Regions from separate parts of the Bacillus sp. C-3-6 genome, predicted to be linked through region 2. Evidence: riboswitches for the same ligand, from Rfam matches in the RefSeq annotation. Region 2 holds a riboswitch; each other region holds the start of a gene.
The links. A riboswitch is a leader RNA that binds a small molecule or an ion and turns the genes downstream of it on or off. The one in region 2 is predicted to bind thiamine pyrophosphate.
Positions count from the first base shown of each region.

Region 1: another riboswitch for thiamine pyrophosphate. It lies ahead of thiC (phosphomethylpyrimidine synthase ThiC); the one in region 2 lies ahead of thiM (hydroxyethylthiazole kinase).
Region 3: another riboswitch for thiamine pyrophosphate. It lies ahead of thiT (energy-coupled thiamine transporter ThiT); the one in region 2 lies ahead of thiM (hydroxyethylthiazole kinase).

Region 1 is NZ_CM137247.1:4,935,326-4,943,604, forward strand. It holds gene cydA (cytochrome ubiquinol oxidase subunit I) at 1-867, shown strand, start outside; gene ACW0JX_RS25475 (cytochrome d ubiquinol oxidase subunit II) at 860-1,885, shown strand; gene ACW0JX_RS25480 (arsenic transporter) at 2,269-3,627, shown strand; gene thiC (phosphomethylpyrimidine synthase ThiC) at 3,883-5,643, opposite strand; TPP riboswitch at 5,758-5,873, opposite strand; partial or broken gene ACW0JX_RS25490 (L-lactate permease) at 5,945-6,016, opposite strand; gene ACW0JX_RS25495 (transposase) at 6,062-6,331, shown strand; gene ACW0JX_RS25500 (hypothetical protein) at 6,808-7,110, opposite strand; gene ACW0JX_RS25505 (IS110 family transposase) at 7,524-8,279, shown strand, end outside.
Region 2 is NZ_CM137247.1:430,804-439,082, reverse strand. It holds gene ACW0JX_RS02250 (anaerobic C4-dicarboxylate transporter family protein) at 1-1,094, shown strand, start outside; gene thiE (thiamine phosphate synthase) at 1,211-1,870, opposite strand; gene thiM (hydroxyethylthiazole kinase) at 1,885-2,694, opposite strand; TPP riboswitch at 2,767-2,879, opposite strand; partial or broken gene topB (DNA topoisomerase III) at 3,090-3,665, shown strand; gene ACW0JX_RS02230 (type I restriction endonuclease subunit R, EcoR124 family) at 3,943-7,026, opposite strand; gene ACW0JX_RS02225 (restriction endonuclease subunit S) at 7,046-8,251, opposite strand; gene ACW0JX_RS02220 (type I restriction-modification system subunit M) at 8,251-8,279, opposite strand, start outside.
Region 3 is NZ_CM137247.1:4,554,943-4,563,221, forward strand. It holds gene feoB (ferrous iron transport protein B) at 1-1,408, opposite strand, end outside; gene ACW0JX_RS23455 (FeoA family protein) at 1,405-1,632, opposite strand; TPP riboswitch at 1,827-1,928, shown strand; gene thiT (energy-coupled thiamine transporter ThiT) at 2,015-2,686, shown strand; gene ACW0JX_RS23465 (sensor histidine kinase) at 2,894-4,747, opposite strand; gene ACW0JX_RS23470 (response regulator transcription factor) at 4,744-5,433, opposite strand; gene ACW0JX_RS23475 (class D sortase) at 5,473-6,093, opposite strand; gene ACW0JX_RS23480 (LPXTG cell wall anchor domain-containing protein) at 6,183-6,674, opposite strand; gene ACW0JX_RS23485 (hypothetical protein) at 6,852-7,184, opposite strand; gene ACW0JX_RS23490 (hypothetical protein) at 7,368-7,583, opposite strand; gene hpt (hypoxanthine phosphoribosyltransferase) at 7,745-8,272, shown strand.

The sequences.
Region 1 (8,279 bases), 720 kb from region 2:
TTTAACGTTGATCCGTGGAAAGCTTTCTTTAATCCGAGTTTTGGCACAAGTGCATTCCATGTTGTTATTACGGCTTATGCAACTGGTGCGGCTGTCATTGCTTCTATCGCTGGATTTAAATTATTGAAGAAAAATTTAAGTACACGTGAAATTGCTTATCATAAAAAAGGGCTACTATTAGGGCTTGTCGTTACATTTATTACAGGCGCTACGATGTGGCTTTCAGGACATGAATCAGCGATTGCCTTACATAAACACTCACCTGAAAAACTTGCATCTGCTGAAGCTTTATTTGAAACGACATCACACGCACCGCTATCCATTGGCGGAGTTGTGGATCCTAATACACTTGAACTAAACTACGCACTTGAAATTCCAAACATGCTTAGCTTATTAGTGGGACTAGACCCTAGCACTGTCGTAAAAGGTTTAAAGGAATTCCCACAAGAAACATGGCCACCATTTTATACACATACACTATTCAACTTAATGGTCGGCACTGCTGCGTTTACCTTTGCAGTTGCAGCAATTGCGCTCTTATATTGGTACTTCGTTTACCGAAAAAAGGGAACAGAACTACCAAAGTGGCTACTTTGGGGGGCTGCTGCATGCGGACCAATTATGATGCTCGGTATTGAATTCGGCTGGATTTTCAGTTGTAGCGGTCGTCAACCATGGACAATTTATGGTATGCAACGTACCGTCGATGCATCTACACGCGCCGATTTCGTCGGTCCTTTATTTGTTTTGTTCATCATTTTATATGTTGGACTCGCTATTTTAACAGTCATTGTTCTACGGACATTCTTTAGAAGACATCCATTAAAGAATGATTTACAACACCAAGGAGGCGATTCTCATGCATGAGGAAAGTATTGCAATCATCATCTTATGGGCCCTTATTTTCGTATACAGTATATTAGGGTCCATCGATTTTGGCGCTGGTTTTTGGGGCATGGTATACGCAAAACATCCAACGCTCGCTGCTAAACTTGCGAATCGGTACTTATCACCAACTTGGGAAGTAACAAATACGTTTCTCGTCTTCGTCGTTGTCGCATTTCTCGGCTTCTTTCCGAAAGCAGCCTTTACTCTTGCGACAGTAATGTTCGTACCAGTTATGTTAATTTTAGTGCTCGTTGCAGTACGTAGTACATTTATGGTATTTGCTTACTCCTTGCCGAAATATCAGTACCTTCTTCGGGTTATTTCAGGTATTACTGGTCTCTTAATTCCAGCACTATTAATTACCGTTTTACCCGTTACAGAAGGAGCCTATATTACAATGTCTGAAGGGAAAGAAGTACTCCTGTATGGAAAACTTCTTTCTAGCCCGGTTATCTATTGCTATATGCTCTTCGGAATAACGTCTGAACTATTTCTCTCCTCTCTCTTTCTTGCTGATTTTGCGAGAGAACAAAGTTCAGAAGATACGTATAGAATTTATAGAAGAAATGCCATCATCCTTGGTCCTGCAACGCTCGTTACGGCGATCATCGCCCTCGTTGTAATGGATCCTGAAACACATTGGCTTATGCAAGGATTAATAAAGCAATTCCCGTGGTTTACAGTTTCTATTGTTTTATTCGTTATCGGATACTCGTCCCTTTGGTGGACAAACAAAAAGTACAATACACTAGGATATCCTCGCATTGCCGTTTTAGCTGTCGTCGCTCAATATGCATTTGCAAGCTACGCTTACGGCGTCGCGCATTTACCTTATATTATTTATCCTGACGTAACTGTATTTACAAGCTTTACAACGACAGAAACGTTCTATGCACTGCTCATTCTATACGCAATTGGGATTGCAATTTTATTACCAGGATTTATTTTCTTCTGGAATTTATTCTTGAAGGATCGTACTTTTTTGAAGGAAAAATAATATAGCATTGGGGTCTGTTCCAAAAGGTATTTTGGGATGGGCTCCTTTTGTCATGTTTTGTCGATAAGTCGATATATTTTAAAAATCGCTGATATATTTTGAGTTGCGCCGATATATTTCAATGATCGCTGATATATTTTGAGTTACGCCGATATATTTCAATAATCGCCGATATAAATCTCATTTACTACCCAATCAATTTATAGACTCCTCTCATAATAGTTATTTCACTATTCGTGACACTTGTCCTTTAGCTTGAAAAACACATATTCGCTTCATCTCGTTATACGTCTAGTTCTTCTTATTTTTTGCTGAATATACTACCAATATAAACTTGAGACAAGCTACATCTGTTCAAGGGAAAATAGAAAGGTAGGCAAAATATGAGCATTGAAATATGGATTACTATTATTGTATTCTTCTTAACGATGATTGTTATCTTTTGGCGGCCTCGTGGTTTAAATGAGGCATGGCCAGCAGCAATCGGAGCTGGTATCATCATAATTACTGGACTTGTATCAAAACCAGACATCATGGATATTATAAGTAAAATTGGCGGTGCCTCCATAACAATATTAGCAACTATTGTTATGGCAGTTATATTAGAAAGCTTCGGCTTCTTCCATTGGTCCGCAGCGAAACTAGCAAATTTAGCAAAGGGTTCTGGGCGCCGCTTATACTGGTATATTCAATTATTATGTTTTCTTATGACTCTTTTATTTAATAACGACGGTAGTATTTTAATTACAACTCCCATTTTAATTCTTCTTCTAAAAAATCTTCAATTAAAACCTCATCAGCAAATTCCTTATTTATTAAGTGGTGCTTTAATCGCTACGGCATCTAGTGCACCAATTGGTGTAAGTAATATCGTAAATTTAATCGCATTAAACATCGTCCATATGACTCTTTATATGCATACTGCTATGATGTTTGTACCTGCAACATTAGGCTTATTATTTATGTCATGGCTTATGTATACAGTTTTGAAGAAAAAACTTCCGAAAAAATTACCTGTTTCTTCATATGATATTGAAGAAATTTTCTTCACGAAAAACTTCCATCCACTAAAAGGAAATAATTCTGTTGATACGAAACAAAAGCGTACAAGATTCATGTTAAAAGTATTAGGTTTCGTCTTCCTTATGCGCTGCCTTTTATTCGTTGCATCCTTCTTATCCATTCCAATCGAAATTGTTGCTGTACTTGGTTCACTCGTTCTTCTCATTTGGAGATGGTACTACTTACGAACAAACCCTGTCGATATCTTGAAAAAGACACCGTGGCACATTTTAATTTTCGCTTTCTCTATGTACGTCATTATTTACGGGCTTCACAATGCAGGATTAACAGCGGCGCTCGTAAATTGGCTTGAACCAGTTGTAAGTCAACATCTACTCTATGCTAGCTTTGCAATGGGTGGACTCGTCTCCCTCCTCTCTAACGTCTTCAATAACCATCCTGCACTTATGATTGGTACAATCACATTAACCGAAATGGGACTAGACCCAGTCACATTAAAAACTATCTACCTCGCAAACATTATTGGTAGTGACATCGGTTCACTATTATTACCAATTGGTACACTAGCTTCCCTCATTTGGATGTATATTCTGAAACAAAACAAAATTAAAGTAAAATGGAAAGACTATTTAAGTGTATCCCTTATCGTTATTCCTCTCACAACAGTCGTCACATTATTCCTCTTATTCTACTGGGTACATCTCTTCTTCGCCTTATAAAGTGAAACTTTAATCAGTGGGGGTTTTGTTCATCCCCCACTGATTATTAGCCTTAACCAATCGGGCTTTTACGGGCAGCCCGACCCCGACCTAACTTCTTTGCTTCCGCTGAATTTTGAGGTGGGGGTCTTACTGCCCACAAATAGCGGGATAAACAACAGAAGCCCCATTTGCTACCGTCTTAGCAAATGGGGCTTCTTCTATAATAAAGTTAGGTACTACAGTGTGATCAATCAAGTAAAGAGGTGTAACGTGTTATTGATATAAATGACTACCAGCTTCTTTAAATTCTTCTGCTTTCTCTTTCATTCCTTTTTCAATTGCTTCTGTCGTTTCTAAATCATTTTCTTTTGCATATTCACGGATATCATGTGAAATTCTCATACTACAAAACTTCGGTCCACACATTGAACAGAAGTGAGCTGTCTTTGCCCCTTCTGCCGGCAACGTTTCATCATGATATTCCATCGCACGTTCAGGATCTAAAGATAAATTAAATTGATCGCGCCAACGGAATTCGAAGCGTGCTTTTGAAAGTGCATCATCACGCTGATGAGCCGTTTTATGTCCTTTCGCAAGATCAGCCGCATGCGCTGCAATTTTGTACGTAATAACACCCGTGCGTACATCATCTTTATTCGGTAAACCTAAATGTTCTTTCGGCGTTACATAACAAAGCATCGCCGTTCCAAACCAACCGATCATCGCAGCTCCAATTGCCGATGTAATATGGTCATAACCTGGTGCAATATCTGTCGTTAGCGGCCCAAGTGTGTAAAACGGCGCGCCCTGACAAATATCAAGCTCTTTCTCCATATTCTCTTTAATTAAGTGCATCGGTACGTGTCCAGGTCCTTCAATCATAACTTGCACATCATGTTTCCAAGCAATTTTGGTTAATTCGCCAAGTGTTTCAAGCTCAGAAAACTGTGCTTCGTCATTTGCATCTGCAATAGACCCTGGACGTAATCCATCTCCAAGAGAGAACGAAACATCGTACTGCTTCATAATTTCACAAATCTCTTCAAAGTGAGTATATAGGAAGTTTTCTTTATGATGGAATAGACACCACTGCGCCATAATCGAACCACCGCGCGAAACGATACCTGTCGTACGCTTTGCCGTGATTGGAATGTAACGAAGCAATACACCAGCGTGAATTGTAAAGTAATCAACGCCTTGCTCCGCCTGCTCAATTAACGTATCACGATATACTTCCCACGTTAAATCTTCTGCAATTCCGTTTACTTTTTCCAGCGCTTGATAAATCGGTACAGTTCCAACTGGTACAGGCGCGTTACGAATAATCCACTCACGCGTCGTATGAATATTTTTACCTGTAGATAAATCCATAATCGTATCTGCACCCCAGCGCGTTGCCCATGTCATCTTCTCTACTTCTTCTGCAATCGAAGAAGATACAGCTGAGTTTCCGATATTCGCGTTTACCTTCACATGGAAATTACGCCCGATGATCATCGGTTCAGCTTCTGGATGATTAATATTCGCTGGTAAAATAGCGCGGCCTTCTGCGATTTCCTTACGAACAAACTCCGGCTCTACCCCTTCACGAATCGCAACATACTCCATCTCAGACGTAATAATGCCATTACGTGCATAGTGCATTTGCGTAACGTTTGCACCTTGCTTTGCTCTAAGTGGCTTGCGATCCATCTGCGGGAAAACAGGTGTATGTTTCGAAGCCACTTTCACACCGTCATCCTCTGGTTTCACTTCACGCCCTTCGTATGCTTCTACATCACCACGCCCCAGAATCCAAGAATGACGCGGCGTTGGAATTCCCTTTTCCAGCTCCACTTTATACGCCGGATCCGTATAAGGACCGCTCGTATCATACACACGGACTGGAGGATTTGGGATGCCGTTCGTTTCGCTTTGTTCAATCTCACGCATCGGCACTTTCATGCCTGCGCGTGGTCCATCCACATATACTTTCTTACTCCCTGGTAAACTCGATTTCAATTCAATTTGCTCAGCTGAAACAGACTGTTTCATAACCTTTGTTGCCTCCCCTGTTCGTGACAAGGACGAGATATGGCCAGCGCATGCCAAAATAAAAAGAGCCAGGTCCATAAAAAAATAAGGACCTGGCTCATAAAAGACATCATTATGTAAAGCCGTTAACTTCCCTACGCTGGTACGAGCCAGATCAGGTCCAAAGGGTTAAGAAGATCACGCGCTTCTCTCTCAGCCTACGCATACGTTAGGCACCCCTAGTTTATCACTGATTTAATTTTCAATACTTTCCCATCATACACGATAATCTGAAAAATGCAAAGGTTATTTCTTTTTCTCTTTATGGAATCATCCACGTTAAATAATATGCTTGAACATACCTCATAATACCAACAATAATTACGAAGAACACCCTATTGTAAAAATAGTTTATGACTTAACATGGGAGTTTAAAAACATCTTCACCACAAAGAGTATTGAGAATTTCGACCATTGTATTGAGAAAATGAAGAATACTAATATACAAGAGTTTAAGAGCTTTACGAATGGATTAGCCGGGGATATTGAAGCTGTCAGAAATGCGGTAACTTATGAGAATAATAATGGTCTTGCCGAAGGGAGCATAAACAAGTTAAAGCTTATTAAAAGAATTATGTATGGTCGATACAAATTCTCCACATTGCGGACAAAGATTCTACTTTTGGAGAGAATGAGACTTTTCAACTAACTCCGGAAAGAACCATTTTTTACTTGCCAAATACATTCATCAGTCCCGTTTGACAAAGAGCCTTTGTCTCTGCTGCATTTCGCTACAACTGCTACCTGCCATACAACCTGCAATAGAGATAGGTAACAATTTACTATACAAGGAACAAAATTGACCTGCTCCTCCATTTAGTGATTTAACTACCTTTATTATTCAGTGCTAAAACTCAAAGAAAAAGATCTTACATTTATTGTAACATTTTTCCTTAATACGTTAATTATTTTTTGTTGTCTTGTTAGTTAAAGGGGTACTTAGTACAAAAAATAACCGTAGATAGTAGCACGAACACTGTTCTTGTTATAATTAATTTTTTTCAGAACGTCTATAATCCTCTTTTAAAAAATATATGTAAATATAATAAAAAACGAATGATTAATAGAAATATTCTACACCACTCGTTTTTTATCGGACTTCTTTTTACTGTACTTTTATTTTCTTTATGAGTTATTAGAAAAATAATTGTCTATATAAGTCTTTATTTTTTCAAAATTCTTTTCCATAAATAAGATTGCTGGTACTTCAATTATTGGAAGATTATTTTCATTATCAAAAGCTGGACACGGTTTGGGAACTACCAAATAGTCAACTGAGTTTTTATCCCTGATATAATTAATTGAAACATCATAATACTTAGAAAAATATTCCTTCAAATCATTCTGATTCCTTAAAAATGGTAGAGAAAATATTGAACCATAATTTATACCAGCGTCGACAATTAATACAAAGCATATTTTTTTCATGATACACCCTCCTCGTATAATAAGTTTTAAGTTAATAACTGTTCCTTGAAAATTAAATAGTTTTTATCTTCAAGAGCTACATCAAAAAAATGATGTATGGGTAAAATTTAGTCTTGGATACTGGGGGATTTCTCCAGATAATGGAAGTGTGGAAATGGATCCATCGGGAATATGCTTACTCCTCCTGTAGTTCGACCACGTTAAAAGACTGTGACCCAGACCAAAATGCACTGCATACGCACAAGCTGTATCGGTTTCCTTCACTTACCTCTCATAGTGGTGGGAGGACAGCTTAGATGAAGGCAATCATTGAATACTCATACGCGAGGTTGTGGCTATGTTTTGGACTCTAGGGAGATTCCACAGTATCCAAGCTCATTCCAAATACTATTCAAAGAAAGGAGGTCCTTTCTTTGAGATTATTCGTAGCTATTGATGTAAGCTCTGAAAAACTTGATGTATGTTTTCTTGACAGTCATGACACTGTTTTGAAAGAAATTTGTCTTTCAAACGATGTGAATGGTGCCAACGCCATTAAGGAGGATGTTCTCCATTTTCACCAGTTGTACAACTATAAAAAAATTGTCATTGGCATGGAATCTACTTCCGTCTATAGTTTCCATCCTTCCATGTTCCTAACGGAAGATAAGGATTTGAGGGCTTTAGACGTGGAAGTGGTCGTACAAAATCCAAAAGCCATCCATCGGTATAAAAAACTCTTCGAAGAAGATAAGACCGATAAAATAGATGCTTTCCGTATTGCCGATTTTTTACGAATCGGACGGTATAATAAGTTTCTTATCAAGGAGGAAAAATACGTTGCCCTTCAACGTTTAACACGATCTAGATATCAACTCGTTCACCAGCAAACAGAATGTAAGCAACACTTTCTGAAGAACCTTTACTACAAATGTAATACGTTATCGAAAGAGTTAAATATCCCTGTTTTTGGTGCGACGATGATGGAAATACTCTCAGATTCCCTTTCGTTGGATGAAATCGCAGAAATGGATCTAGAAGCACTCGCTACTCTTCTTCAGAAAAAGGGGAAAGGACGCTTTAGCGACCCGGAAGATTTAGCGAAAACCATCAAGAAAGCCATACGTGACTCCTACCGACTAGGTAAGGTCGTTCAAGACTCTGTGGACGTTGTATTAGCCACTTATGCA
Region 2 (8,279 bases):
TTCATCTAGCTGAAAAAGCATTGCGAAAAAATCCAAAGCGTATTACTTTTTTTGCTCCAATTGTTACTTATTTATTCACACTATGTGCAGGTACTGGTCACGTTGCCTATTCTGTACTTCCTGTTATTGCAGAAGTCTCTCGTGAATCAGGGATTAGACCGGAACGCCCAATGTCGATTGCCGTAATCGCTTCTCAGCAAGCAATTACAGCTAGTCCAATTTCAGCTGCCACAGTTGCTCTTTTAGCAATGTTAGCTGACTATAAAATCACTTTATTAGATATTTTAAAAGTGAGTATTCCTTCTACTTTCATTGCTTGTATGTTAGCAGCATTCGTTGCTAGTAAGATGGGAAAAGAATTAAATGAAGACCCTGAATACTTAAAACGATTAAAAGAAGGAATGATTCCTAAGCTTGAAGAGAAAAAAAAATTTGTAGGTGTAAAGGGCGCAAAATTATCAGTTATCCTTTTCCTTGTAGGAACCTTCCTTGTTGTACTTCTTGGTTCATTTGAAGCACTTCGTCCAGGATGGATAGTTGATGGGAAGTTAGCCCGTCTTTCCATGCCGAACACAATTGAGATGGTTATGTTAACTATCGCGGCTCTTATTATTATTTTCTGTAAACCAAATGTAGAAAGCATTGTGTCTGGTAACGTCTTTAAAGCAGGGGCAACAGCAGTTGTTGCTATTTTCGGTATCGCTTGGATGGGAGATACTTTCTTTAATGGAAACTTAAATATGATTCAAGGATCCATTCAGCATTTAGTAACAAGTGCACCTTGGCTATTTGCCATCGCGCTATTCATTCTATCTATTTTACTGTACAGCCAAGCAGCAACAGTACGTGCCTTAATGCCACTTGGACTATCCCTTGGTATTCCACCAGCGCTACTGATTGCGATGTTCCCTGCAGTAAATGGATATTTCTTCATTCCGAACTATGGAACAATCGTTGCTGCTATTAACTTTGACCGTACCGGTACAACAGGTATTGGTAAATACGTATTAAATCATAGCTTTATGATTCCAGGCTTAATTGCAACATTTACTTCTATCGGAATTGGAATGCTCTTAATTTCAATTATGTTTTAAAGAAAAAGCACAAACCTTTATTTAAAAAGGTTTGTGCTTTTTTAATCAAACGTTTGTTTAAATTTTTTGGGCAGTCTACTTCTCGATGTAGCACTTAAAATACTACATGTCCTTTTCTACAAACTTCTCTTTACTTCTTCAGCTAATTTTCTCGTACTTTCATACGTAGATTCAGCTAAACTAATTGCTGAAATAACTGAAACACCGTCCGCACCCGCTTCTATAACTGCCGCTGTATTTTCAATTGTAATCCCACCAATACCAACGATTGGCACTGTAATTCCTTGTTCTCTAAAATAAGCTAATCCTTTCGTTCCTTGAACAGCTTTCGTATCTTTTTTCGTACTCGTTGGGAAAATAGGTCCAACGCCTAAATAATCTGCTCCGTTTTCGATTGCAAAGCGTGCTTCTTCAATTGTATGAGCAGATACACCGATAATTTTATCTCCCATTTTTTCACGAACAGATGTAATTCCTTCATCATCTTGTCCTACATGAACACCATCTGCATCTAATTCAATGGCTAATTCTACATCATCATTTACAATGAAAGGAACACTATATTCCTTACAAAGCGTCTGCAATTCTTTTGCAAAGCGCACTCTATCTCCTCCGATTAAAGAACCTTCCCCCTTCTCGCGAAACTGAAAAAGTGTCACTCCACCATCTAATGCTTCTTTCAATACAGCTAAAGGATCCCTCGTGCAGTTATTACTTCCCATAATAAAATACACTTGTAATAACTTAGACATCTTCTTTGTTTCAATGCGCATCATGTGTTTCATCCCCCTTACTCTAACTCCTCAATCTTTCCATACTTCTCAATATCACCAGCAGTAGTATTCGCTAACTGATTTAAAAATTCAATTTGGAAACTACCAGGCCCTTTTTCTACTGTTTTAACAGCTGCCAGTTCCGCAGCTACACCATAAAACGTTAATGCGGCTACTGCTGCTTTTACATAATCTTTTTCTACTGCTACAAATGCTCCTATTACAGAAGTTAGTAAACAACCTGTTCCCGTAACTTTCGTTAAAATAGGGTGACCGTTTCGAATAACAATAGTTCTCTCTCCATCTGTAACAACATCTTCTTTTCCAGTAATGACCGCAACTGTATTTAGTTCGTCTGCTGCCTGCCTTGCAATACTTACAACATTGCCATTTCCAGTACCAGCGTCTACCCCTTTAATTTCCCATTTCTCATTAATAACGTTTGCTATTTCAGCCGCATTGCCGCGGATAATTGCTAAATCTATTTCGGCTGGAATATGTCTCGCAACTTCTGTTCGATACGAAGTTGCTCCTGCACCAACTGGATCAAATAGTACTGGCACATTGTTCACATTTGCTGATTTACCAGCAAGTAACATCACTTCTACTTCCTCAGGACGAAGTGTTCCCATATTTAATACTAACGCTCCAGCAATGCTAGCCATTTCTGCTACTTCTTCTTTTGCATACGCCATTACAGGCGATGCCCCAAGTGCCAACAAACCGTTAGCAGTAAAATTTGTTACAACAACATTTGTAATATTATGAACGAGCGGATTAGATTCTCTCACCAAATCCACTACTTTACTAATTTCTTTCATATTCATCCTTTTCATCTCCTAACTATAATGATGGGAGATACACAAAAAGACACTTTGCGCGTACGCAAAGTGCCTGAATATGTGCTTTTACACTCTCCCTACGCTGGCATTATCCAACAGGTTCAAATGGTCAATGACGGACTAGTAGCCATACTCTCAGTTTGTATCCACAAACTCCCATGTGTTTCTTATTCATCTACTTCAAAGTCTACTCTTATTCTAGTAAAATAACAAGTTCTTTACTTTTTCTATTTAATATAGAAGCAACTGATAAAGTGAAACTTTAATTAGTTGGGATTTTGTTCCCTCCATTAAAAACCGATCAAATATGGAGCGAAACTGAATCTCAAGAAGATGTATGCTATAGTTAACGTATGGAAATTTGAAAGGATGTTTTTAATATGTCAAAAAGCGTTGTAATCGCTGAAAAACCTTCCGTTGCACGAGATATTGCTCGTGTACTGAAGTGTGATAAAAAAGGAAACGGCTATCTTGAGGGTAATAAATATATTGTAACTTGGGCTTTAGGTCATCTCGTTACATTAGCAGATCCAGAAAGTTATGATGTGAAATATAAAAAGTGGAATTTAGAAGATTTACCGATGCTACCTGAGCGTTTGAAATTAACGGTTATTAAACAAACTGGTAAACAATTTAATGCTGTAAAAAGTCAGCTACTTAGAAAAGATGTAAATGAAATTATTGTAGCAACAGACGCTGGACGTGAAGGGGAATTAGTCGCACGCTGGATTATCGATAAAGTTAAGCTAAATAAACCAATCAAACGTTTATGGATTTCTTCTGTAACCGATAAAGCAATTAAAAATGGTTTTGCAAATTTAAAACCAGGTAAAGCCTATGACAATTTATACGCTTCAGCAGTTGCACGTTCAGAAGCTGACTGGTATATCGGTCTTAATGCAACTCGCGCTTTAACAACTCGCTTTAATGCCCAGTTAAATTGCGGCCGTTGCCAATTGTATCCTGTCAATAGCTAGGGTGAAATTAATTTTACTAGTATTTATAAGACTTGTATGAATTACACCCAAATAATTCTGGTTGTAATTGTTGTTTCATACATTAAAATATTATATTTTCCCTCCTCAATCCGTCCCCTCTTATATAAAATATTCGTAACTACTCAACCCATAGTTAAGAGCCAAGGAATGTATATCCTCGACTCTTATAATCAAACATATTCTGTTTCTACTGGTTATTCTTCGTTTTCACAGGCACTTCAAAGCCATCATCAAGTTAACTATATTTTTGCTTAATTTCAGCAATCCACTCTGGAAGTTTGATAGTTAGTGTCATATTATGCCTTAACAAATTGCCAGCCGTTTGATTGGTTGCCTTACTAAAATCAACACTACTAATGAGTTCAGTGATGTAAGGAACAACATCAGACTGTGAAATAGAATATGAATTCACTGATTTTCCAAGTAATTCACTATCTAGACCCCACTCCGAAGAAAAATTAATAACCGTATTCTGTAGCTTACTTGCTTTCCAAATTTCGAATGCCTCATCAAATTCCAAACCGCTCGATAAGTTACCAGGCACAAGCTCAGTATCCACAAATTCTTTCAATAACTGTGCTTGCTCATATTCCCCCATGTTACTCAACTCTTGAATTTGTTCATAAATAATACGGAGTGTTTCATTATCCACCTTTTGCACGCCGTTCGGTGAGGTAACTTTTGAACCAATTAAACTAAGAATATGATTCGCATCGATTACTTGTGTTCCCGCTAACTTAGTTTTTCCAACAAGCGTATTAATTGGTGTCGGCGGAGGTGGAGTTCCTGGCTTCCAAGTTAAGTTTTTATACGCACCAACATACTGTAACCAAGTATGCTCATCAATACCAAAAGTTATATCATCCCACTTAAATTCATAGTATTGTTCTACCAAATTCAACTGCTCAGCAGCATCTTTAAAAGCAAGTATAAATGCTTCTTTTTTCTTCTCATCATGTTCAATTGTCTGCCATTCAGTAGGGTCAGGTAAAGTCGGAATCATTTCAGTAACTTTTATTGCTAATTTCTTTACAGCAGTTTCATAGGTATCAACAATTGCCTTACTGCTCTTACCACCGCTTCCATACAGCTTCAAAGCTTGATCTACGATTTGCTCGGTAAGCCGTGGATATTGGAAGTTGATAATCGTTCCAAACTCTTTATTTGAGCCAAACACACGATTTGTTCGTGAATAGGCTTGAATCAAACCTTGAAGTTCAAGTGAACGGTCAACATAAAGCGTATTAAGACGCTTAGAGTCATAACCTGTCAGCAGTTGGTCTGCCACAATCACGAGGTCTATATTCTTAGGGTTTCGTCCACTACCGCCTCGAGTAGCACGTTCCACGACATCTTCAAAGTAAGCGTCCTCGCCGTGTTTTTTATCACCAGCAACAAACTCAATACCAGTAAATGCAGCGTAGTCCTTAAACATACCTTTGACAATTTTAGGGTCTAGTGGCGTAGGATCATTTTCATTGCCGAAACTAAACGTCATAGCCACATTCAACTTTTCTCCACGATCTGTCAGTTGTTTCTTAAATTCATCATAATAAGCAATCACACGATTTTTATAGGCAACTGTCAAAATGGCATTAAATTCTCTACCTTGTGATTGTGATTCCCAGTTACTCAGAATTTCTTCAACTACACGTGGGATATGCGTTTCATCTTGGTATTTAAACAATTCTCGTTTTTTAGCTTGCTTTTCAAGGTCAGCTTCTGACATCTCTTGAACTTGGCGCTCAATGTCTCTGTCAGTTAATTCAGGGTGTTCTACCTTAATTTTCTCAGCTAGTTGCTCTCTTAAATCATCATAACTCTTGAATTCTCCAGTGTTGATATAATCAACGTGAAAACCTAATACATTTTTATCCGCAATCGCCTCATCAATCGTATATTGATGTAACTTAGGTCCAAATAATTTTTCAGTCGTATTAATGACTTCGCTTTTTTCATTGACCTTTCCTTTGATCTTATTTTCATCAAATAAAGGTGTTCCAGTAAAGCCGTAGAAGAGTCCATTTTTCTTGAAATAGCTCTTAATGGTTCCCATCATCTGTCCCATTGTCGTACGGTGAGCTTCATCGATGATAAAAACGATTTTCTTATCTACTAAACTATCATCGTGAGCTTCTTCCAGTTCCTTAACTAAAGAATTCAGTTTGAATGTTGTCGTTACTACAATTCCGTTTTTAGCTGACTTGAGTATCTTTTTTAGCTGATAGGTATGTTTCGTATCATCAACGGAAACGGACTCGTAAGCTGCGTATGCTTTGAAGTTTTCACTGGTACGATTGTCCAGCTCACGTCTATCAACAAGGAAGACGACTTTATCAAATCCTACTCTAGTCGATAAAAACAAAGCCGTCTTGAAACTCGTAATAGTTTTCCCCGAACCAGTAGTGTGCCAAACAAAACCGCCGTGAGATAATTTTTCATCATTGTCCCAACCAAATGCTGCCCCTTCAACCGCTTGTAAAGCGTGGACTTGATATGGACGCATTAACATATGTCGTCTATTTTCCTCATCACGAGCTTCATCAATAACTAAGTAATCTCCGACCATCTGATGTGCCATTGGAATCATCAAGAATTGCTCAATCACTTTTTCCCAAGCGTTTACAACATTATTTTCTTTATCCGACCAATGAAAGACGAAACTAGGGTTAAAATCTCCTGCTGTTTTTGGAGTAGCGAAATATCGAGTGGCAATTTCAGAAGTGATGACCATCATCTGCGAAAAAGCCATGAAGTTATTACTGTATTCGCCGTCACGATAGTAGCGCATAAACTGTCCAAATGCCTCGTCTAGCGTTTTGTCCGTGCGTTTTTGCTCGATATTGATTAAAGGCAAGCCGTTGATAAGTAAGACAATATCAAAACGGTTGTTATTTGCTGTCTGTACTTCTCTAGCAATTCTATAGCTTGAATCCCCGCCACGCACTTCGGCTTTTTTGAAAATTGTCAACGTGATTTGTTTTCTCGTGATTTTGGGATTATCATCACGGTAAATGCCATCAATCTTGCCCTTTGATTCTTCAATGGCTAAAATTTTCGCTGCTTCGTAGCTGTTGCTGATTCGATTGACTTTTGCCATAACTTGACGGAACTCGTTATCCGTCAATTCCACACCTTCAAGCTGGTCAGCATTAATACGATTGAGTTCACCACGCCAGTGAGTAACCAAGTCAGTAACGGTTACTTTTTGCTTATTGCCGTCTAAAAAATCAGGCGCTTCCCATTTATATTTTTTTAGTTCTTTAACAAAATTCTCTTGAAAAGTTTTCTCTGCCGCACTTTTTGGTACATTGCTCATGACTTACGCTCGCTCCCCTCTAAACAAACATCTCATTTAGGTATGCTTTTTTTATATTTTGTAGTTTTTCTAATTTACGCTGTTGAACAGCGATGAGGGTACTCAAGTTATCAAAGAAAGAGGCTATCTTGTCCTGTTCTTCTAGACTTGGATATGAAACAGGAATGTTTTCTAAATATGCGTAATATAAATTCGACACATTTCCACCCTCGACACGTTTTGCAAATTCGTATTTGAAAAGTGCATTGAACATATATGCTGTAAATAACGGATTTTGTTTCGTGTTATAAACTGAAATCATTTCTCCGATTGCAACTTCAGGAATGCTGAGCCAACTGCAATTGGCAAAGTCTAATGGATCCTCACCTACCCGAGGGACGAGCACTTCTTTACCGGTACTAAACTTCAAGTTTTCCTTTGGAATATTTGTAAAAGAATATATCGTATCAATTTTTTCTTTGTGTTTTGTATAAAGTTCTCCATACCTTACACATGGCGTTGTTGAATCTGATGTTACCGACCACTTTGGAGCGCTTTTCCCATAATAGAAAGAACCAAACTCTCCAATTGTACGCTGTTCCCAATCGTCCGTAAATCCGGCAAATCTCCGTTTTGGCTCACGCTCACCTTCAGCGGGAAACATTTCAGAAAGATAAGCAGATTTTAACGCATTCGTCTTTTCTAACTTACGCTGTTGAAGGGTGATGAGGTAATCTAATTGTGCAAAGAAGTTACCGATTTTAGTCTGCTCTTCAACACTGAAAGGTACTGTAAATTCTGTATTCGAAACAATTCCCCAGTCTGAACGAGGCATTTTTGTTCCAGTAGATAAATTTGCAACTGTTTGATACTTATTACTTTGGATTAATGAATATATAAATTTATTATCTGTATCATTTGGACGAAAAACCCAAAAGTCTCCTACTGCAATTCCTTTAAAATCAGGCATCAACCAATTTTTAAGATATGGACGCAACTTCCCAAAAAGAATATCTCCCGTTTTAAATTTAACCCCTTTTTTGTCACTTTCTTTTTGAAAAATATCTTTATTAAGTTTTCCTAGCCCTGAAATAATATCTTCGAATTCTACTCGAGGGAGACCTTCTTCCTCGCTAGAAGTAGAAACTCGACTCACAAGTTCAGAAAACTTATGCTGTTCCCAAGTGTGAGTGTTGTGAAACTCCTTAAATCGCCTTTTTGGCACTAAATTTGTTTGTTCCGTCATTATCTCACCACCAATTCACTCATCAATG
Region 3 (8,279 bases), 1.1 Mb from region 2:
ACATAATTTTTGTAACTAATAACGCAAGAACAATACCTGCGACATATAAAGAAAATACAACAGTCGCCTGACTATTAGGGAAGAATACGCCCGCAAATAATGCATATACAGGTAATCGTGCTGAACAAGACATAAACGGTGTTACTAAAATTGTAAGTAAGCGCTCTTTCTCCTGTTCAATCGTTCTCGCTGCCATAATACCCGGAACGTTACATCCAAAACCGATAATCATCGGAATAAAAGCTTTACCGTTTAAGCCAAAGAACTCCATAATTCTATCCATAACAACTGCAATTCGCGCCATATATCCTGAGTCTTCTAATAATGAAATGAAAAAGAATAGTGCAAAGATTTGTGGTACGAATACTAATACAGCACCAACACCGGCAATAATACCTTCTGTAACGAGTGCTTGAATAAAATCAGAAGCTCCAATACTTGTAAGTCCAGCCGTCACCCAATCCGTAAGCTGACCACCAAAAAACTCATCTAACATATCCGATAAAGGTGTACCAATCCACGTAAACGTAACCTGAAAAATAAAAAACATAACTGCTAAAAAGATTGGAAGTCCTAAAATTTTATGTGTAATTAATCTATCAATTTTTTCTGAAAAAGGAATTTTTCCTTCTTTCTCATGCTTCATAACATTTGTTTTTAACTTTTCAATATACGCTTCACGAGTTTTGTAAATGTGCTCTTCTAACGTACAATCAAGTTTTCCTTCTAAGCGAGATCGAATGGCTATGAGTTCCTTATAAATTGGTAATGCTTTCATTTCTTTTTCTACTACTTCGTTATTGCTTAAAAATTGAAGTGCTAACCATCTCGGATGCTCATAATTCGCTGTCTCTAAAAGAGCAATTACTTCTCCAATTCCTTCATCCATTTGTACACCATATGAAATAAGGAATGGCTTTTTCTCCTTTTTGTCATTTTCTTTAAGAGTCGCAAGTAGTTCTTCACAACCTTTTCCACTTCTTGCAACGACAGGAACGACTGTTACACCTAATAGTTCTGATAATCGTTTTACATCAATGACAATTCCTCTTTGCTTCGCCACATCAACCATATTTAAACCAATTGAGACCGGCTTACCAAATTCAAGTAATTGCAACGTTAAATGCATATTTCTCTCAAACTGCGAAGAATCTACAATATTTAACATATGATTAAATTCTTCTGTTAATAGAAAGTTTGTTACAACACCTTCATCACGTGAAACTGGATTTAAATCATACACACCTGGTAAATCAATTAATGTTCCTTGTCTATCTTTTAATTTACCAACCTTTTTTTCTACTGTTACACCGCTCCAGTTTCCTACGTATTCATAAGAACCAGTAAGTGCATTAAATAATGATGTCTTCCCTGTATTCGGATTCCCTAGCAAAGCTACCTTATTCACGCTAATTCCACCTTTATCATTTTCGCGTCACAATGACGAATACTAATTAACTGTCCACGACACTCCAATGTACAAGGACCTTTGAACATCGCTTTCTGTTTCAAGCGAAGTTCGCTTCCTTCCGCAAGACCGAAAGCAGCTAGTCTACGCTTTAATAGCTGATCTAAAGACTGAATACTTTTTACTAACACTTTCTCTCCAATTTTAATATCTACTAAGCTCATAACCTTCCCCCTCAGAAGAGAATGATAATTATTTTCAAAAAAATTATACCACACCCAATTTCTCTTGTACTATACCCTTTTGCTTCATATTTATTAACATTTCGCTACAATTCTATTTCAATTATTGTCATACAGCATTTGTTTGCCATTCTCATCCATTTCGCTTACAATAAACAATAGCAAATAAAGAATCTCGTTATCACTGGGGGAGCCATGCCGCTGAGAGGGAACACTTCGTTCCGACCCTTCGAACCTGTTAGTTAATGCTAACGCAGGGATTGTGCAAACGTCCGAAATACATACCTCATTTTTATTTACGTATTTCGTATCCTCCTATGATATCTATTCTTTTTTGTACAACTTGGATTTAGGGGGAGACAACATGCGTAACACCAATTTACAAGCGATGATCGAATCTGCTATTCTTGCAGCCTTCGCCTTGGTCATCGACATTTTACCACTTTCAATCAAAATATCAGCAACAGGCGGTTCCATTTCATTTGCTATGATTCCTATTTTTATTATCGCATACCGCTGGGGCTTCAAAATGGCTTTCTTAGGAGGCTTAATTTGGGGATTATTACAAATTGTCGTAGGCGATGCCATTATCGTCACACCAATTCAAGTATTAATTGAATACTTTGTTGCTTTCGCATTCATTGGATTTGCTGGTTTATTCTACCGTCCAATTCAAAAGGCGCTTTTAGCGTCAAATGAAACTAGCGAAGAACAATCAAATTTAGGTAGCCGTAAAGACAAACCTTCATCAAAACCAAACCAAGGAAAGAAAGTAATTGGATACATTATCGTCGCTACTTTTATCGGTAGTCTAGCTCGTTACTTCTGTCACTTTATCGCTGGTATCATTTTCTGGGGACAATATGCACCAAAAGGCCAATCGGCTTTCCTATATTCTTTAATATTTAACGGTAGTACAATGATTGGTTCCTATATTCTATGTACCGTTTTACTTATATTTTTATTTATCACTTCACCACGCTTATTCAAAAGCATCAGTGCTTATCAAATGAATACACAAAAAAAGGGCGCTTAATGAGCGCTCTTTTTTCATATCGTAATATTAATTAAAAATACAATAAATGCGCAAAAGAAAATAAATACCATTATACTTAGCCAATTGCTATGCACGGTTCATCGACTCCTTACATAACCTCATATTCTAAACAAATTATACTGATTAAAAATAAAGATTAGGTAAAGATAATATGAAAATAATTTAAAAAAACGTAGATTATATTTTCTACGCTTTTTTCGGTAAATAGAAATAAAATAACACACCATCTTCTGTATTTCCTGCCCCATATTCAGTATCATGTAGTTCTAAAATATTCTTTGAAATGGCAAGCCCAAGCCCCGTCCCACCTTGTGAACGCTGACGAGCTGTATCCACTCGATAAAAACGATCCCAAATTTTATCTAATTGTTCTTCTTCAATGTGAGTACCTTTATTTTCAATGCACACTTTTATACGATCCTTCTCATCTATTGTAGAAATAATAATATCTTCTTTATTTGGTGTATAACGTATGGCATTCGTAATGAAATTCACGATGACTTGTTCAATCCGGCCTTGATTTGCAATCACTTCAAATGAACATATATTTTTATGAACACGAAGCTCTTTTTTCTCTATTTCCACAGATAGATGTTCACATATGTCTTCAATTACTGTATCAATATAAAACGAATCCTTTTTCATTTTATATGTACCAGATTCAAATTTAGCTAACTCAAGCATATCCAAAATTAACGTATCCATTTTGTCTACTTCTCTCTCCATCGCCTGAAAATAATAATCCTTTTTATGCTCAGCTACCCCGTCTTTTAAAATAGAAATACAGCTTTTCATAATACTTAGCGGTGTTTTTAATTCATGTGAAACACCAGAAATGAATTCTTTTCGCGTCTTTTCTAACTTTCTTTCCTTTTCAATATCTTCTTCTAACTGCCCAATATGCGAATGGAGTTTATTTGATAGCACATTAATATTTTTCGATAAATCTCCAATTTCATCTTTTGAAGTAATCGGTATTTTTTCTGTAAAATCTAATTGTGCTATTTTCTTCGTCGTATCATTTATTTTTAATAATGGTTTTGCAATTTGTTTTGAATAATAAAACGAAGCTAAAAAAATAAGAACGACTACAAATGCAATGATATAGATGTAATAATCTTGCACCATTTGTACAGCTTCATCTACGGGCTGTAAAGAAGCCATCGCATAAATATATGTTACTGATCCATCTTTTTCTTTTATTGGTTTCATTAATAATTTATATTTTATATCATTCTTTTCATAGTCCATTGTCTTTGTTGAATACTCTATTTGATTACTCTCTTTTAGTAATACATCCGTTTGAAATTCTTTTATACTATCCAAAAATAAAGTATTTTTATAAATTGGATTTACGGGGCCTTTTACATCTGGAAACTGTACTTTCGTAACACGCCCTCCTATGTAAACATCTGGTTCTGGGGCAGCTTGCTCCTGAACGGCTGGCCTCTTCTCCTTAACAACTTGTTCCCCGGTTGCTTTCTTTTTCTCCTCATATAATTTTCTCATTTTCTCATTAAATGCTTTTTCTAGCGGTTTATTAGATCCGCTTAAATTCTGTTTAGATAAAGAAAAAGAGAATGGAATAAAACTATCTTCTTTTCTCACTCCAGAAAAATAAATTTCTTGCCCTAAAAAATGCTCTGATAATTTATTATCAATCTCCTCTATATTGACGAGATTACCTAAGGGAATTTTGAATATTTGTTGTCCAAAGCTCTTTTGTTGCCTACGATCTATCGTTACTTCAAAATAAAAATCATCTGCATGTTTTAAATTCCCGTTCTTATCTAATGTCGTAATCCACGTATTATTTTCTCTTAAAAAGTCTTGCTCTAGTTTCTGAATTTCTTCTGCATTTCCTGCATGATTTAAATAGTTCTTCCCAAAGGAATTTAAATTCACTTTAATATCTTCCACTTTTCGATTCGCATAATATTGTTTAAAAAATATCGTTTGTCCAATAAATATCGTCGCTAAAATCAACATGCACAATGCTGTTGTAAGAGTAAATAATTTTAGTACAATTCCATTCCTCATACATTGCCCTCAAATTTATAACCTGTGCGTACTACAGTTGTAATGTACTTTGCTTTCTCTCCTAATTTATTTCTTAAATTACGAATATGACTATTAACCGTTCGATCATCACCAGCAAATTCATATCCCCAAATTCTTGAAATGAGTTGCTCTCGCGTTAAAACGATTCCTTGATTTTTCATGAAATACGCTAATATTTCAAATTCTGTATGCGTTAAATTAATATCAGTTCGATTTACCGTAACAGTGCGTGACGGAAAATGAACGTGAATATCGTGGATTGATAATGTATCATCTTCATTCTCTAAAAGTTGCTTTGTCACTTTTCTGCTTTCTAACAACCTTTTCGCTCTTGCTAATAAAATTGGCGGACTATACGGCTTCGTCACATAGTCATTTGCCCCAAGTTCAAAACCAAGTAGCGTATCGTCTTCATCTACGCGCGCCGTTAGCATAATAATAGGCACCTCGGACGTCTTTCGAATCCTTCGGCAAACAGACCATCCATCGAGTTCTGGCAACATAATATCTAAAATAACTAAATCAACCTCTTCTTCTTCAAATACAACTAAAGCCTCTTTCCCGTCCCTCGCTTCAAACACTACATATTGCTCACTTAAAAAATAATCTTTTAATATTTCACGTAATATGTCTTCATCTTCAACAATTAAAATGTTTTTTGACATAACTGATATATCCCCCTCCCGTTTTCAGAAACTATAATTTCACTTTGAATAACTGCCAGTTAACGTCGCCTCGATAATATATCTATCTGGTGCATCCCCTATATAATCAAATGGGTAACAAGTTGTCAGTGTTAATATCGGTTCTTCTTTTTTTATAATAACAGTACGATCATCCGCATGAGTAATCCATGTCTTTTGAATTTCATATGTGTACGTTTTATTATCATACTCTAAAACAAGAGTATCCTTTTCTTTCAACTCTCCTAAATCTGTAAATACAGTATCTCGGTGTCCACTCAGTACAGTATGTCCTCCTCCAGATGGGGTTGTCGTTAAATCACTAACAAACATACCAACTCCTTTTTTCAAAGTCGTATCATCCGCTCCCCAATATATAGAAAACTTCTTCTTTATTTTCGGTATGTTTAACATCGCTACCTTTTCACCTTCTTTATGTTCTGTTTGAGAAGAAGGCACTTGAGAAGTTACAGGTGTTTCATGAGAAAGTTGAGTATCTTGTATATTTTTAAGGCTCTTTATTTCTTCTTTCGTTAATTCTTGAGCAGAGCTTTTTCCTTTATACCATTCCACAGCGTAATAGGATCCCATGAATAGCCCAATAGCCATCAATATGATACCGATATAATTGAGTAACTTCATTCTTCATCCCTCCATGCAAAAAATGGTAGGAGTAACCTACCATTTTTAATATATGAAATTATTCCATTCTTTATAGGAAAATATTTTATTTACACTTTAATCTTATTGCGACGATTCAAACCAAATAATGTACCTATCGCTACAAGACATGCACTTAATCCCATCATTGCTACATTATTTGATGCTGTATTTGGTAATTTTTCACCTTGTACAACTGGCTTTACTACTTCTTTTTTAGCTACTTCATTCTTTTGCTCGACTTTTATCGCTGCTTCTTTTTTTGCCATATCATTTTTTAACTGTTCTTGCGCTATTCTCTTTTTCTCTTCTTCACTCTTTTTCTCAGCTTTTATTGCTTCCTCTTTTTTAGCCATATCATTTTTTTCTTGTACTTGGGCCGCTTGTTTTTTCTCTACTTCATTTTTTTGCTGTTCCTTAATTGCTTCTTCTTTTTTAGCTTTATCTTGTTGCACTTGCGCTTCTTCTTCCTTTGTTACTGTTCCAGTATCCGCACTCGCTACTGAAGAATATCCTACTGTTAAAAGTGCCATTGCACAAATTGGTAATAGTCTCTTTTTCATCTTCATTCTCTCCTTATATTTTATTCACATCAACTCGCACCGGATGTATTACTAGAATAAGCAAGAGATATAAATATAAGATGCAGATGAAATATATTTCATTTAAAGATTTCATTGTAGAAAAAGAAAAAAACATCGTAATATGTACGATGTTTTTTCGGGTGTGTGTCTCAATATTTACATGTTACTTTCGCGTGATTTGGAAGTAGAACGGGCCGGAGCGATAACTAATTGTCTCGGCTCAGTTTTCTTGAAGTGATTTTTGACGTTACACTTACGACGTTGAACAACCCACGCTTTAATAGGGTTTGTTAAAATAATCTTTTGCTCTTCGTTAGGGGCCTCTTCTTCAAACCTACAACTTTCGCTCCATTTATTCCATTTCATTGTAAATTTAGAAGAAGAATGATCATCTTCACGATCAAACAAGTGCAAAAAATCCATTTTTCCATCTAGCATTACGGTGTTACTAGTCGCTAAAAAAGAAAAGGTCGTCCAACGTTTCTCCATGCCCTCCTACTCCTTTTTCACATATAGAGTGCCTAAAACTTAATTTACCTAAAATATGCTTGCCTTTTACCTTACACCCATAGTTTATCCAAAATGCTATTATGCAACTATCGATTTGCCTTACAACTACCTTACATTTTTGTAAGAAACAAAAAAACCTTCACTCTATATAATGAAGGTTTCTTACTTGTTATCTATATGATCTCTCATATCATCAAGTCCAGCTTCTTTTAGCTGCGACATCATACCGTGCGAAATTGCTCCTAACACTAAAGTCATTCCAATTAATGAAATACGAATCGCAGGTACATCAATTACGTAAGCCAACAGGCCAAGAACAATTGTTAAAAGTAATGCTTTTATAAATGTTACACTTGTGTACTGTTTCTTCTTCATCATATTCACCCTTTATGGAAGCGTTTTCTTAATATACTTAGTATATCATATCATCAGATGATTTTGTCGTTGTCTTTGTAAAAAATTACTATCTTCTTTGACTTTTTCTATTCTATCCTTTACAGTCGAAATGTTCGCAAGTTTTACACTGTAGGAGGATTACAATGAATATTGAAATAAAAGACACTTTAATTTCTGAAGAACAATTACAAGCAAAAGTGAAAGAATTAGCACTTCAAATCGAACGTGACTTTGAAGGAGAAGAAATCGTAGTTATCGCCGTATTAAAAGGTTCATTCGTATTTGCTGCTGATTTAATTCGTCACATTAAAAACGATGTAACAATTGACTTCATTTCTGCATCTAGTTATGGAAATCAAACAGAAACGACAGGAAAAGTGAAACTACTAAAAGATATCGACGTAAACATTACTGGAAAAAACGTAATTGTTGTAGAAGATATTATCGATTCTGGTTTAACACTTCATTTCTTAAAAGACCACTTCTTTATGCATAAACCAAAGGCACTCAAGTTCTGTACATTACTTGATAAACCAGAACGCCGTAAAGTGGACTTAAAAGCTGAATATGTTGGCTTCCAAATTCCAGACGAATTTATCGTTGGCTACGGTATCGACTGTGCTGAGAAATATCGTAACTTACCATTTATCGCTTCAGTTGTAACGGAGTAATATAATA